Regions from separate parts of the Nocardia sp. XZ_19_385 genome, predicted to be linked through region 1. Evidence: riboswitches for the same ligand, from Rfam matches in the RefSeq annotation. Region 1 holds a riboswitch; the other holds the start of a gene.

Region 1 (7,233 bases):
GTTGTCGACGCCGGACGGAAAGCCGGCGGCCGGGGCGGACACATTGCTCGCGACGTACGCCTCGGCCCACACGCGGGGTTCGGGCGCGCCGTCGAGCAGCGGCGGGACGTCGGGAACAAAGACGCCGAACTCGTCGGCCGGTGCCTTCAGGGAATCGAAGAACCGGCCTTTTATCGCCAGCCGGAGTGTGCCGGTGTAGATCGTGCAGCTCGGCGTCAACTGCAGGGGCGGGGCGGGCTGTACGTCGAGCTGCAATTCCATGCACCCGACTGTACGAGTGATGATCAGCCGGTGGCGTCGTCGGTCTTCGGGGTGACCGTGGAGGCGGGGACCAGGTTCCAGCGCTCCAGCTGCTTGCGGATCTGCTCGGCGGCATCGATGTTGAGCGGGCCGCTGGTCCACAGGGCGTAGGGGAGGTTCAGGAAACGGCCCTCGGTGACGGCACGCAGTTGGTTGATGCCGGGCTTGCCGCGCAGCAGTTCCACCTTCTGTGCGAAGGTCTGTTCGGGATAGTCGACGAACATGATGGCGTCGGGATCGGAGGCCGCGAGCCGCTCCCAGGAGACCTTGGTCCAGGTGTCGTCGACGTCGTCGAGGATGTTCCGGCCGCCCGCGGCTTCCAGGATCGCTTGCGGCGCACCGAATTTGCCGCTGGAGAAGATGGTGTCGCTGGCGCTGTCGAAGAGGAAGATATCGGGCCTGCGCTGCGGCTGCGGCGCGGATTTCAGTGCGGCGAGCCGCTTGTCCAGGTCGGCAGTGAGCTCGGCGGCGCGGTCGGTGCGGCCGGTGATGGCGCCGAGGTTGGTGAGGTCGGTGCGCAGCGCGGTCCACGGTTCGACGATGCCACGGGCGCCTTCGCCGGGCTGGCGGCAACTTTCGGTGAGGACGTAGGCGGCGACGCCGTCCTGGCGCAGCGAGGCGGGGGTGAGGTTCTTGGCTTCGTCGTAGCCGTAGTTCCAGCCCGCGACCATGACGTCAGGTCGCTGCGCGAGCACGGTTTCACGCGTCGGGTATTGCGGAGCAACGGACTTCAGGTCGTCGACGACCGTGCCGTAGTGCCGGCGCAGGGTGTCGGCGTCCCGTTGCACGCTCGACACCGCGACCACCTGGTCCTGCGCGCCGAGCGCCAGCGCCATGGAGATCAGGTTGCCGTCGTTGACGAACATTCGCTGCGCCTGCGCGGGGAACGGCACGTCGGCGTCGCAGTTGCGGACGGTCAGGGTGCCCGCGGCGGGCGCCTGGTTGCCGCAGGCGGCCAGGGTGGCGGTCAGCGCGGCCGCGGCCAGCACCCGGATGGAGTTCCTCATCGATATTGCCTTTCGCGAGCGCGTCATACGGACGCGGTGGGAGTGATCAGCAGATGTGATTCGCCGGTGCCCGGGTGCCGCACGCGGACGGCGTGCACGCCGAATACGGTCTCGAGGACTTCGGGTCGCAGCGCGGTCTCCGGCTTTTCGAGCGGGTGTGCGGTGCCGTTGTGCAGCACCAGGATTCGGTCGCAGTAGCGGTCGGCCAGTGACAACTCGTGCAGGGCCATGACCACGGTGCGGTTCAGAGTCCTTGTCAGCGCGAGCAATTCGAGCTGGTGGGTGATATCGAGATGGTTGGTCGGCTCGTCGAGCAGGAGTATCGGGGTGTCCTGCACCAGTGCGCGGGCCAGCAGCACCCGCTGCCGTTCGCCACCGGACAGATGGTGCACCGGCCGGTCGGCGAATCCCGCCAAATCGACTGCGGCCAAAGCTTCCTCGATGGCCTGTTGCTCGCGCGGTGACCCGGCACCCCACGGCGGCAGGTAGGGAGTACGTCCCAGGGCGACGACTTCCCCGGCTCGCAGATCCGCGGGCGGACGCTCGTCCTGAGCGACCATGGCCACTGTCTTCGCGCGGCGGCGTGGTGAAAGGTCATGCAGCGCGGCACCGTCCACGAGGACCTGCCCGTGCACAGGCCGCTTCACTCCCGCGAGTACCCGCAGCAGAGTCGACTTACCGCTGCCGTTCGGGCCGACGATGCCGACCACTTCTCCGGGCTCGATGTCGAACGTGGCGTCGGCGACAACGCGCCGCTTCCCCGCGGCGCACGCCAATGCCTTCGCGGCCACGCCGACTCCGGCCGTCTTTGGCTTCGGCAACGCGCGGAAACCGGTGGCGCGATTCATGATTCCCCGAAGCTGTAGCGGCGACGCCCCAGCAGGAGCAGGAACGCCGGAGCGCCGATGAGACCGGTCAGGACACCGACCGGGATCTCGGTGGGGCGGCCCAGCGCGCGGGTCGCGGCGTCGGCAACGACCAGAAACAGCGCCCCGCACAGCGCGCTCGCGGGCAGCAGGTTGCGGTGCCGGGGGCCCACGATGAGGCGTGCGGCGTGCGGGATGACCAGGCCGACGAATCCGATGCCACCCGAGACCGCCACGAGCACACCCACCAGGATCGCGAGCAGAACGAACAGGGCGATCCGCAGTTGCTTGACCGGGACCCCGATAGAGGCGGCGGTGTCGGCGCCGAAGGTCAGCGCGTCGAGCCAGCCGCTGGCCACGTAGAGCGCCAATCCGCTGAGCGCGACGACGGCGATGGGCAGGCCGAGTTTGGTCCAGTCCGCGCCGGCGAGGCTGCCGAGCAGCCAGAACAGGACCGACTGGGCGGCCGCGGGATCCTTGCTGCGGAAGACCAGGTAGCTGCTGAACGCCGCGAACGCCGAGGCGAGGACGGTGCCGGTGAGCACCAGGCGCAGCGGAGTCAGCCCGCCCTGCGCGATCGCGATGACGAATACCATTGCTGCCGCGGCGAATGCGCCGACCAGTGCGCCGGCGGACAGCGCCCAGATTCCGGCGCCGGCGAATAGCCCGGAGGTGATGACGGCGGCCGCGCCGACACCCGCGCCGGAGGACACTCCGAGCAGGTACGGATCGGCCAGTGGGTTGCGGACCAGCGTCTGCATTGCCGCCCCGGCCAACGCCAAGCCCGCGCCGACAACCGCGGCGAGCACCGTGCGTGGCACTCGGAGCTGCCAGACGATGGTGTCGAGGCTGAGGTCGTCAACCGTGCCGCCGAAGATGCGGTGCTTCAGCACGTCTACCACTGCGGAGACCGGAAGCGTCTCGGCGCCGAAGCCCGTGGCGACGACCATCGCGCACAACAGGAGTGCCGCGAGGACCGGCAAGGCCACCGCGGTTCGAATGCGAACCATCAGCCGTGCTTCCCCGGATGGAACCGGGTCCCGACGACGGTGTGGTGCCCTCGACGACGAGCTGCCAGACAGGCGGTTCCCCCTGCGCGGACGATCCGCGAACGGTTCGCGGGCGCAGATCCAATGTGGTCACAGCTAATTCGCCCCGGGGCCGGGTCGGTTGTGGCGCCGGTTGGCGGCGCCTCGAGTCGGGCTCGGGCGATCGATCTCCGCACGCGGAGGATCGGCAGCTCCATAGGCAAGTCGCGGCCTTTCCAGAGTTCGCCCCGGCGAGGGAGGTCTGACTCTCGCCTGCTAGGGCGAATCACAGTGGCGCGACCGTTCCGGATTCTCACCGGATTCCCGCACCCGCCGGGAATGACGGGTGAACCATACCGGGCCGTCCGATACGCGGCCCGCACCGGTGTCTTCAGCTCTCTGACCGGGCTTGCGCCGAAGTCGTTCGCAATGCTCAGGTTTATCCCCGTTGACATCGGTAAGTCCGTTGGCAGACCATCCATTTCCCCGACACAGTGGAGTGATGTCGCTGTTGGACGATCGGCACCCGTCCACCGTCACCGCCTACGACGACGCGCGACGCCGGGCCCGCTGGCGGGAAACCCGCCTCGGCCACGACTGGACGACGTTGCGCCGCACCCGGGTGACGCTGGTCCGGGTCGCGGCTGTGCTCGTCGCGGTGCTGGTCGCGTTCGCCCAGTACTGGACCTACGACATCGCACCGGAGCGGGCCCGGCTCGCCCGGACCGAACCGGCGATCCTGCCCGTCGCCACCCCTGGCGAACAACAGAACTGGGACACCGTCGTAGTCGACCTGGTCGGGCTCGGCAATCTGAACGCGAGCAACACCGCCGCCGCGCTGCCGTCGCTGAGCCGGCTCGGCGTGGTGTGGGCGATCAAATACGACAACCGCGGTATCGACACCAAGGTGATCGCGGATCTGATCGTCCGCGCGGCCCTCATGTCGGGACTGAAGAACGTGGTGCTGGTGGGCCACAGCATGGGCGGGGTGATCGCGCTGGAGGTGGCCCGGCACATCCACACCGGCAGCGACCGCCGCCTGGTCGGCGTGCTGCTGGATTGCACACCGATGGATTTGAACGCGGTCCGGGAGGAGAGCCGCGGTCGCGGCGAGGACATGGTGCGCTGGATGGGCTGGCTGCCCGGCGCGCGGGAGAGCCGGACGCTGCGATTGATCGTCGAAATGTACTCGCGTCGAGGAGAATTCGTCGATCGCGGCTTGCACGGAGCCCCTGGGATCCGGATGCCCGAACTCCGTGACGTGATCGAACGGGTCCTGCACGAGAAGATCTTCTCCGACGACGCTGCCAGCAACGGCCTGATCGAATCCCAGTTCCTGGCGATCGTCGCGGGGGGCACCACCAGCGACCTGCACGCCCTGGCCCGTCCGGTCGAAGGCAGATCCCGCCCGGCCATCGTCTTCCTGCGTCCCCGCGACGCCCAGCGCGATCGGGTCGTCGACGTCGAATATTCGCACCAGGTATTGATCGAACTGGCCGGCGGCGTCGACGGCAGCCTGCTGGTGGCGTACCCGCGAAACACCGGGCACGCCAATCCGATTCAACGGCCGCGCGAATACAACCAGGTGATCACCGACCAGGTGCTGCCGTTCGTGCAGCGCTATCAGCAGCAGGTGCGCGAGGCGCAGAGTTCGGCCGCGCCTCGCTGACCCGGGCTATTTGAGCAGCGCCTCGGTCAGGCCGCACACCTTCCAGTCACCGCTTTCCTGCACCAGCTTGTAGGTGAAGGTCTGGGCGGTGGTCTTGCCGGCGACCTTCACGCTGATCTCGGTGGTGAAGGTGCCGCTGCTGGCGCCGCTGGCGACATCGACGCTCTTCAAGGTGCTCTTCGCGTCGACCTTGGGCACATTGGTGGGGACGGTGCCGGTGGTCTTCACGCTGTCGAGCTTCGCCAGATCCGACTTGCAGACCAGGTTCTTCTTGTCGCCGGTGCCGTTCACCCAGGCCTCGGCCACCTCACGCGGGCTCTTGGACGAGCCGCCGATGCCGCCGTCTTCGCCCGAGAACAGGACGAACGCGCCCACGACGATGAGGATGAGGATGAGCGCGCCGCCGCCGAGAAGTAGTGGCAGCGTCTTGTTTCCGCCATTGCGAGGTGGCTGCGGGAACTGCTGACCGTAGGGCGGCTGGCCCGGCGGCGGCTGACCGTACTGCGGATACTGTTGCCCCGCAGGTCCGTATGGTTGCGGGGCGCCGTAGGGCTGCTGACCGCCGTAAGGTTGCTGCGGTGCGCCATAGGGCTGCTGAGGCTGCCATCCGCCGGGCTGGTTGTAGGGATTAGGTGGTTGTGGTGCGCTCATGCGAGTCCTGCAAGTCCTATCCATGCTGACAACAGACGACGGCCCTGGAGCCACCGCGATTCAACCATGCCTAGCACACTGGAGTTACTGGGCCGCAACAGGTTTTACAGTCGTTTGATATGGGTCAGCGGACGCGGGTGCCCAGCAGATGCCGCACGCCGGCCACGAACAGTTGCAGGCCGAAGTCGAAACGTGCTGTCGGATCGGCGTTCTCGTCGATGGGGGAGGCGCCGTCGGGCAGCGCGCCCACTGAATCCATCTGCATGCGCGATTGCTCGTCGACGGTGTGGCCGAGCACGTAGTACAGCAGCGTGAAGGCCGTGAGTTCGGCTTCGTCGCGGGGCATGCCCGCGCGAATCGTGGCGCTGACGAAGCGTTCCCGGCCCTTGCTGGTGGTCAGGCGGGAGGCGTAGGTGGCCGAGACCAGTTCCGCGCCGTCGCGGTAGGCGAGCAGGCAGTCGCGCAGGCGGTGCGCCAATTCGCTGATCTGGTCCGACCATTCGGTCGCGGTGATCGGATCGTCCATGGGCGCGAGGATCTTGTCGGCGACCGCGCCCAAAAGCGCCTGCTTGTTGGGAAAGTGCCAGTACAGCGCGCCCGGCTGCACCTGCAGCGAGCCCGCCAGCCGTCGCATGGTGAGGTCGGCCAGGCCGTATTGGTCCAGGATGGCGATCGCCCCGTCGACCACGTCCGCCCGATGCAGTTGCACGCCAATTCCCTCCGCACGTGTTTTGACTCACTCTCGAACCTACCCTAGCCTGAACACCGTTCAAGTTGCACGGAGACCTCGTGCAGAGCCGGACGAAGGGACTTCGTGCAATGACTCAGGCACCCGTACAAACTGATTCACCCACCCCGCCGACTCCGTCGGCTGCCACCCCGGGGATTCTGTCGATCGCCCGCGAGCAGGTGCTCGAGCGTGGCGTCGCCCTGACCCAGGAGCAGACCCTCGAGGTGCTCCGCCTCGGCGACGACCAGCTCGAAGACTTGCTCGCCCTGGCGCACGAGGTGCGGATGAAGTGGTGCGGCCCCGAGGTCGAGGTCGAGGGCATCATCTCGCTCAAGACCGGCGGCTGCCCCGAGGACTGCCACTTCTGCTCGCAGTCGGGCCTGTTCCAGTCGCCGGTGCGCGCCGCCTGGCTCGACATCCCGAGCCTGGTCGAAGCCGCCAAGCAGACCGCCAAGTCCGGCGCCACCGAGTTCTGCATCGTCGCCGCCGTGCGCGGACCCGACGAGCGGCTGATGGCCCAGGTCGCCGCCGGTGTCGAAGCCATTCGCAACGAGGTCGACATCCAGGTCGCCTGCTCGCTGGGCATGCTCACCCAGGAACAGGTCGACCAGCTCGCCGCCATGGGCGTGCACCGCTACAACCACAACCTCGAAACCGCCAAGTCGCACTTCCCGAAGGTCGTCACCACGCACTCCTACGAGGAGCGCTGGGACACCCTGCGGATGGTGCGCGAAGCCGGCATGGAGGTGTGCTCGGGCGGCATCCTCGGCATGGGCGAAAGCCTGGAGCAGCGCGCTGAATTCGCCGTGCAGCTGGCCGAACTCGAGCCTGACGAGGTGCCGCTGAACTTCCTCAACCCGCGCCCGGGCACCCCCTTCGGCGACCTCGAGGTGCTGCCCGCCTCCGACGCGCTGCGTGCCGTCGCCGCGTTCCGGCTGGCGCTGCCGCGCACCATGCTGCGCTTCGCCGGCGGCCGCGAGAT
Region 2 (7,233 bases), on a different contig from region 1:
TCGCCTGCGCCGCCGCGTTGGAGGACCGAGGCGACGGTGCCCTGGCGGAGTTCCGCGCCGGGGAGGGCGAGGTCGGTGATGTTGCCCTGCACGATCGCGGCGGCCTTGCGGTCGGATTCGACGAGCAGGGCGTGGGTGGCGCCGCGGGAGAGGGCTTCCAGGCCGAGGGCGCCGGAGCCCGCGTACAGGTCGAGCACGCGGACGCCGTCGAGGTCCAGGCGGGCGTCGATGGCGCTGAAGAGGGCTTCGCGTACCCGGTCCGAGGTGGGCCGGGTACCGGCGGGCGGTACCCGGAGGCGCCGCCCGCCCGCTTGTCCCGCGACGATGCGCGTCATTCGGCGGCGGCCCCCGTGACGGCCAGCTCGACCAGCAGGTCTCCGCCTTCGACCTGCTGCACCTTCGCGATGGCGACGCGGGCGACGGTGCCGGCCCGGGGCGCGGTGATCGCGGCTTCCATCTTCATCGCCTCGATGGTGCCGATGGTGTCGCCCGCCGCGACCGAATCGCCTTCGGACACAGCGAGAGTGACTACACCGGCGAATGGGGCGGCGAGGTGGCCGGAGTTGGTCTTGTCGGCCTTCTCCGCCACCGGGACGTCGCTGGCGATGGACCGGTCGCGCACCGCGACGGGACGGAGCTGGCCGTTGAGGATGCACATCACGGTGCGCATGCCGCGGTCGTCGGGCTCGGAGATGGCTTCCAGGCCGATGAGCAGCGTGACGCCCTTCTCCAGCTGGACGCGATGCTCCTCGCCGTGGCGCAGGCCGTAGAAGAACTGGTTGGCCGAGAGCCCGGAGGTGTCGCCGTACTTCTCGCGATGCGCCTCGAATTCGGCGGCGGGGCCGGGGAACAGCAGCCGGTTCAGCGTGGTGCGGCGCTCCAGCGAGGTGCCCGTCAGACCGGCTTCATCCGCCGCGGAGAGTTCGGTTTCCGGCTTCGCGGGACCGCGGCCGGAAAGGGCCTTGGTACGGAACGGTTCCGGCCAGCCACCCGCCGGGGTGCCGAGTTCCCCACGGAGGAAACCGATTACCGAATCGGGGATGTCGTAGCGGGCCGGGTCGGCGGCGAACTCGTCGACGCTGACACCGGTACCGACCAGCGCCAAGGCGAGGTCACCGACCACCTTGGAGGACGGGGTCACCTTGACCAGGCGGCCCAGGAGCCGGTCCGCCGCAGCGTATTTCGCTTCGACCTCTTCGAACTGGTCACCGAGGCCCAGCGCGATGGCCTGCTGACGCAGGTTCGACAGCTGCCCGCCCGGAATCTCGTGGGTGTAGACGCGGCCGGTGGGAGCCGGAAGCCCGGATTCGAAGGGCGCGTAGACCTTTCGCAGCGCCTCCCAGTACGGCTCCAGATCGCAGACGTTCTGCAGGTCCAGGCCGGTGTCGAATTCACTGTGCGCGGCCGCGGCCACGATCGCGGAAAGGGCCGGCTGGCTGGTGGTTCCGGCCATCGCGGCGCTGGCGCCGTCGACCGCGTCCGCGCCGGCCTGCCAGGCGGCGAGGTAGGTGGCCAGCTGGCCGCCGGGGGTGTCGTGGGTGTGCACGTGCACCGGCAGATCGAAGTTACTGCGCAGGGCGGTAACGAGTTTCGCGGCAGCCGGTGCGCGCAGCAGGCCGGCCATGTCCTTGATGGCCAGGACGTGCGCGCCCGCGTCGACGATCTGCTCGGCCAGCTTGAGGTAGTAGTCGAGGGTGTAGAGGGTTTCGTTCGGATTCGACAGGTCGCCGGTGTAGCTCATCGCGACTTCGGCCAGGGTGGTGCCGGTTTCCCGGACCGCGTCGATGGCCGGGCGCATCTGGTCGACGTTGTTGAGCGCGTCGAAGATGCGGAAGATGTCGACACCGGTCGCGGCGGCCTCGGAAACGAAAGCGCGCGTAACCTTTTCGGGGTACGGGGTGTAGCCGACGGTGTTGCGGCCGCGCAGCAGCATCTGCAAATTGATGTTCGGCACGGCCTCGCGCAGGGCGGCCAGGCGCTCCCACGGGTCCTCGTAGAGGAAGCGCAGCGCCACGTCATAGGTTGCGCCGCCCCAGCATTCGATGGACAGCAGTTCCGGAGTCATCCGGGCGACGTGTCCGGCGACGGCCATGAGCCCGCTGGTGCGCACCCGGGTGGCCAGCAGCGACTGGTGCGCGTCACGGAAGGTGGTGTCGGTGACGCCGACCGCCTTCTGCTCGCGCAGCGCCTGCGCGAAACCTTCCGGGCCCAGGCGCAGCAGCTTCTGCCGGGAGCCGTCCGGCGGCGGCACGCTCAGGTCGATGGCGGGCAGCTTGTCGTGCGGGTAGACCGTGCTGCGGCGCTCACCGTGCGGCTTGTTGACGGTGATGTCGGCCAAGTAGTTGAGGATCTTGGTGCCGCGGTCCGCGGAGCCGCGCGAGGTCAGCAGCTGCGGGCGTTCGTCGATGAATGAGGTGGTGACCCGGCCGTCCTTGAAATCGGGGTCGTCGAGCACGGCGAGCAGGAACGGGATGTTGGTCGTGACGCCACGGATCCGGAATTCGGCGAGCGCGCGCCGGGCTCGGGCGGCCGCCGCGGGCAGGTCGCGGCCGCGGCAGGTCAGCTTCACCAGCATCGAGTCGAAGTAGGCGCCGATCTCCGCGCCCAGGTTCGCGCCGCCGTCCAGGCGGATGCCCGCGCCGCCCGGGGTGCGATAGGCGGTGATGCGGCCGGTGTCGGGGCGGAAACCGTTGGCCGGGTCCTCGGTGGTGATCCGGCACTGCAGCGCCGCACCCCGGATGGACACCGAATCCTGGCTCAGGCCAAGGTCTTCCAGCGTCTGCCCGGCCGCGATCCGCAGCTGCGACTGCACCAGGTCGACATCGGTGATCTCCTCGGTCACCGTGTGCTCGACCTGGATGCGCGGGTTCATCTCGATGAAGACGTGGTTGCCGCGCTCGTCGAGCAGGAACTCCACTGTGCCCGCGTTGCTGTAACCGATCTGGCGGGCGAAAGCGACGGCGTCGTTGCAGATCCGCTCGCGCAGCGCCGGGTCCAGATTCGGGGCCGGGGCGAGTTCGATCACCTTCTGGTGGCGGCGCTGCACCGAACAGTCGCGCTCGAACAGGTGCATGACGTTGCCGTGCTGGTCGGCCAGGATCTGCACCTCGATGTGGCGCGGGTTCACCACGGCCTGCTCGAGGAACACGGTCGGGTCGCCGAACGCGGACTCGGCCTCGCGGGAGGCGGCCTCGATCGACTCGCGCAGCTGTTCGGGGGCGGCGACGCGGCGCATACCGCGGCCGCCACCGCCCGCGACGGCCTTCACGAAGATCGGGTACTCCAGCTGCTGCGCGGCGGCGAGCAACTCGTCGATATCGGCCGACGGCGCGCTGGACTTCAGCACCGGCAGCCCGGCGGCCCTGGCCGCTTCGATGGCCGTGGCCTTGTTCCCCGCCATCTCGAGCACCTCGGCCGACGGGCCGATGAAGGTGATGCCCTCGCGGGCGCAGGCGGCGGCCAGGTCGGGGTTCTCGGAAAGGAAGCCGTAGCCGGGGTAGATCGCGTCGGCGCCGGCGGACTTGGCCGCGTCGATGATCGCGTCGATGGACAGGTACGCCCGGACCGGGTGCCCCTCCTCACCGATCTGGTAGGACTCGGCAGCCTTCATACGGTGGACCGAATTGCGGTCCTCGTGCGGAAAGACGGCGACCGTCCCGATGCCCAGTTCGTAGGCCGCGCGGAAGGCGCGGATGGCGATCTCGCCGCGATTGGCAACCAAGACTTTCGAGAACATTGACCCAAGGTACCTGGCGCAGAGCACGGCTCCGACACGGATACGGGCTTCGCAGCCATCTTCACAAGCGGGCCTAGCACGGTTGCGAAGTTGCGGAAATCGTGGCGTCACATCTCACCGCGCGGCGACGGCCGTGGTGCGCAGCGCCGATGGCCATGCGGCACGGCGAAATCGGCAGGGTTGCACGGAATATTCGCGGCTCGGCTTATGCTGGACAACGCAGCTGGTTTCTCCGGTGCGCGACGAGTTGGAGCCCCGACGTCACGCGCAGGAGTCGAGATCCGTCCGGATCGAGAGGGAACCCGGTGAGAATCCGGGACTGTCCCGCAGCGGTATGCAGGAACGACCGCCGTCAACAAAGCACTGGAGTGATCCGGGAAGCGACGGCCAGTAGGTGAGCCCCTAACTGGGGTCGGCCAGAAGGCCCGTGCCCGCAAGTCCGAAGACCTGCCAGTTGTGCCGGATACGCCGTATCCGGCGGCCACCGCCTCGTGGAATGGGCGCGCGGACCACCAGTGCTGACATTTCGGGCTCCGTTCTTCGCGGTTGCCGAGATGTCTGCTCGGTGCTGCCCGCCCCAACGGCGATGGTTCACGACCAAACACAGCACTGGAGAACATCGTGACTGTTACTTCTGCTCCGTTCACCGCAACGGTTCTCGGGCTCCCGCGAGTTGGACCTCGACGGGAACTCAAGCGCGCCACCGAGTCCTACTGGGCCGGACGCCTGGACAGCGCCGGCCTGCACAGCGTCGCCGCGGACCTGCGCCGTCAGCAGTACGCCGAATTGGCCGCCGCCGGAATCGATTCGGTGCCGGTGGGCACCTTCTCCTATTACGACCAGATGCTCGACACGGCTGTACTGCTCGGCGCGCTGCCGCCGCGGGTCGCCGGGGTCGAAGATCCGCTGGACCGCTATTTCGCCGCGGCGCGCGGAACCGACACCATCGAACCGCTGGAGATGACCAAGTGGTTCGACACCAACTACCACTATCTGGTGCCCGAAATCGGCTCGGAGACAGTCTTCTCGCTGCATACCGAGAAGCTGCTGGACGAGCTGGCCGAGGCGATCGCGCTGGGCGTCCCGGCCCGTCCGGTGGTGATCGGACCGCTCACCTTCCTGAAGCTGGCGAAGGCGACCGGTGGTGCGGCGCTGGATCGGCTCGATGAACTGGTGCCGCTGTACCGGGAGTTGTTGCGGCAGTTGGCTGCCGCGGGCGCGCAGTGGGTCCAGATCGATGAGCCGGTGCTGGTCACCGATCTCAGCGACGCCGAAATCGAGCTGGTGCGAAGCACTTACAGCGCACTGTCGGCCGGGGACGATCGCCCGGCGATCCTGGTGGCCACCTACTTCGGTCAGCCGCGGGCGGCGCTGGATGCGCTGGTGGAAACCGACATCGAAGGCGTCGCACTCGATTTCACCGCCGTCGAGGTGGCGGCTGTGCCCCCGCTGACGAACAAGCTGCTGGTCGCCGGTGTGGTCGACGGGCGCAATGTCTGGCGTACCGACCTCGATCGGGCGCAGACAACCTTGGGCACCGTGCTCGGTTCCGCGGCGTCGGTGGCGGTTTCGACCTCCTGCTCGCTGCTGCACGTGCCCTACACCCTCGCCGTCGAAACCGGCCTGGACGACCAGCTGCGGTCCTGGCTGGCTTTCGGTGCGGAGAAGGTCGCCGAAGTGCGACTGCTCGCCACTGCGCTGCGATCCGGCACGGAAGCGGTCGCCGCCGAATTGGCCACGGTCCGTGCGGCTCTGGAGTCCCGGCGCAACGATCCACGGCTGGCAGACCCGCAGGTGCGGGCCCGGCTCGGCGCGCTCGGGACGGACGCCGACCGGCGCACCCCCGCCGACGAGCGCCGTGCACTCCAGGCCGAACAGCTGCACCTGCCCAGCCTGCCGACGACCACGATCGGGTCCTACCCGCAGACCTCCGCGATCCGGCTGGCCCGCGCGGCACTGCGCAAGGGCGAGATCGACCAGGCCGAGTACGTCCGCCGGATGCGTGCCGAGATCGCGGATGTGATTGCGCTGCAGGAGAAGCTGGGCTTGGACGTGCTGGTGCACGGCGAGCCGGAACGCAACGACATGGTGCAGTACTTCGCCGAGCAGCTCGACGGTTTCGCCGCCACCGAGCTGGGCTGGGTGCAGTCCTATGGCACCCGCTGCGTGCGCCCGCCGATCCTGTACGGCGATGTGTCCCGGCGCGAGCCGATGACCGTCGACTGGATCAGCTACGCGCAATCGCGCACCGACAAGCCGGTCAAGGGCATGCTCACCGGCCCGGTGACCATCCTGGCCTGGTCGTTCGTGCGGGATGACCAGCCGCTCGCCGATTCGGCCGCGCAGGTGGCGCTGGCGATCCGTGACGAAACCGTGGACCTGGAGGCGGCGGGCATCCGCATCGTTCAGGTCGACGAACCCGCGCTGCGCGAACTGCTGCCGCTGCGGGCCGCCGATCAACCCGGCTACCTGGACTGGTCGGTGCGGGCGTTCCGCCTCGCCACCTCCGGCGTCGCGGACACCACGCAGATCCACACCCATCTCTGCTATTCGGAGTTCGGTGAGGTGATCGACGCGATCGCCGGGCTGGATGCCGACGTGACCTCGATCGAGGCGGCACGCTCGCATATGGAGGTGCTCGACGATCTCAACGCGGCAGGGTTCGATCTGGGTGTCGGGCCGGGCGTGTACGACATCCACTCACCGCGGGTGCCGAGCGTCGAGGAGATCACTGCCTCCTTGCGCGCGGCCCTGAAAGCCGTTCCCGCCGAGCGACTCTGGGTGAATCCGGATTGCGGGTTGAAGACCCGCGGGCCGGTTGAGGTGGAGGCGTCGCTGCGCAACATGGTGGCGGCCGCGCACGCGGTGCGTTGATTCGATCGGCCGGCCGCAGCGCGTCTGCGGCCGGTCGGCTCGCCCCGGCGGGGGCTTGTTTATGACTGACCAGTCATTCATAATTAGACCATGCCGAAGATTGTCGACAGAGCCGCACGACAGGAGGAGATCCTGGACGCCGCGGCGAAAGTGTTCGCGCGCAAGGGGTTTGCCGCCTCGCGCATCGAGGACGTGGCCGCCGAGGCCGGGATCGCCAAGGGCAGCGTCTACCTGTACTTCGAGAGCCGCAATGCGTTGCTCGCCGGGGTCTTCGACAGCTACGCCGTGAAGTCGGCACAGGTGCTGGCGGAGCTGGGTACCGGCTCGGCGCTGGACCGATTGAGCCGTTTGATCCGTGCGACCATCCACATGCTGGCCGCGCACCCGGACCACGCGCGGGTACTCCTGGACGTGTGGGCGTCGAATCCGCCCATCGATATGGCCACCACGTACCGCGAATACCGCAGCGCCATAGCGGATCTCCTGTTCGAGGCCGCCGCCGAAGGGGAGTTGCGCGCGGGCATCGGCGCGAACCACGCGGTGGTGATCGTGGGGGCGATCGAGGGCTGTCTGGTGCAGGCCCTGGTCGACCCCGAACTATCCCTGCGGGATCTAGCCGACCC

Evidence for each region. Region 1 has a riboswitch for cobalamin ahead of IBX22_RS36760 (iron ABC transporter permease). Riboswitches for the same ligand answer to the same signal wherever they lie in the genome.
Region 2: linked by a shared signal. The riboswitch ahead of metE (5-methyltetrahydropteroyltriglutamate--homocysteine S-methyltransferase) and the one ahead of IBX22_RS36760 (iron ABC transporter permease) in region 1 are both predicted to bind cobalamin.

The regions. Positions count from the first base shown of each region.
Region 1 is NZ_JACVEE010000009.1:31,269-38,501, reverse strand. Features, by position in the region: gene IBX22_RS36775 (hypothetical protein) at 1-261, opposite strand, end outside; gene IBX22_RS36770 (ABC transporter substrate-binding protein) at 285-1,307, opposite strand; gene IBX22_RS36765 (ABC transporter ATP-binding protein) at 1,331-2,155, opposite strand; gene IBX22_RS36760 (iron ABC transporter permease) at 2,152-3,183, opposite strand; cobalamin riboswitch at 3,439-3,572, opposite strand; gene IBX22_RS36755 (alpha/beta fold hydrolase) at 3,704-4,870, shown strand; gene IBX22_RS36750 (hypothetical protein) at 4,877-5,521, opposite strand; gene IBX22_RS36745 (TetR/AcrR family transcriptional regulator C-terminal domain-containing protein) at 5,646-6,230, opposite strand; gene bioB (biotin synthase BioB) at 6,341-7,233, shown strand, end outside.
Region 2 is NZ_JACVEE010000001.1:1,718,195-1,725,427, forward strand. Features, by position in the region: gene rsmD (16S rRNA (guanine(966)-N(2))-methyltransferase RsmD) at 1-335, opposite strand, end outside; gene IBX22_RS08110 (pyruvate carboxylase) at 332-3,736, opposite strand; cobalamin riboswitch at 3,989-4,206, shown strand; gene metE (5-methyltetrahydropteroyltriglutamate--homocysteine S-methyltransferase) at 4,358-6,610, shown strand; gene IBX22_RS08120 (TetR/AcrR family transcriptional regulator) at 6,701-7,233, shown strand, end outside.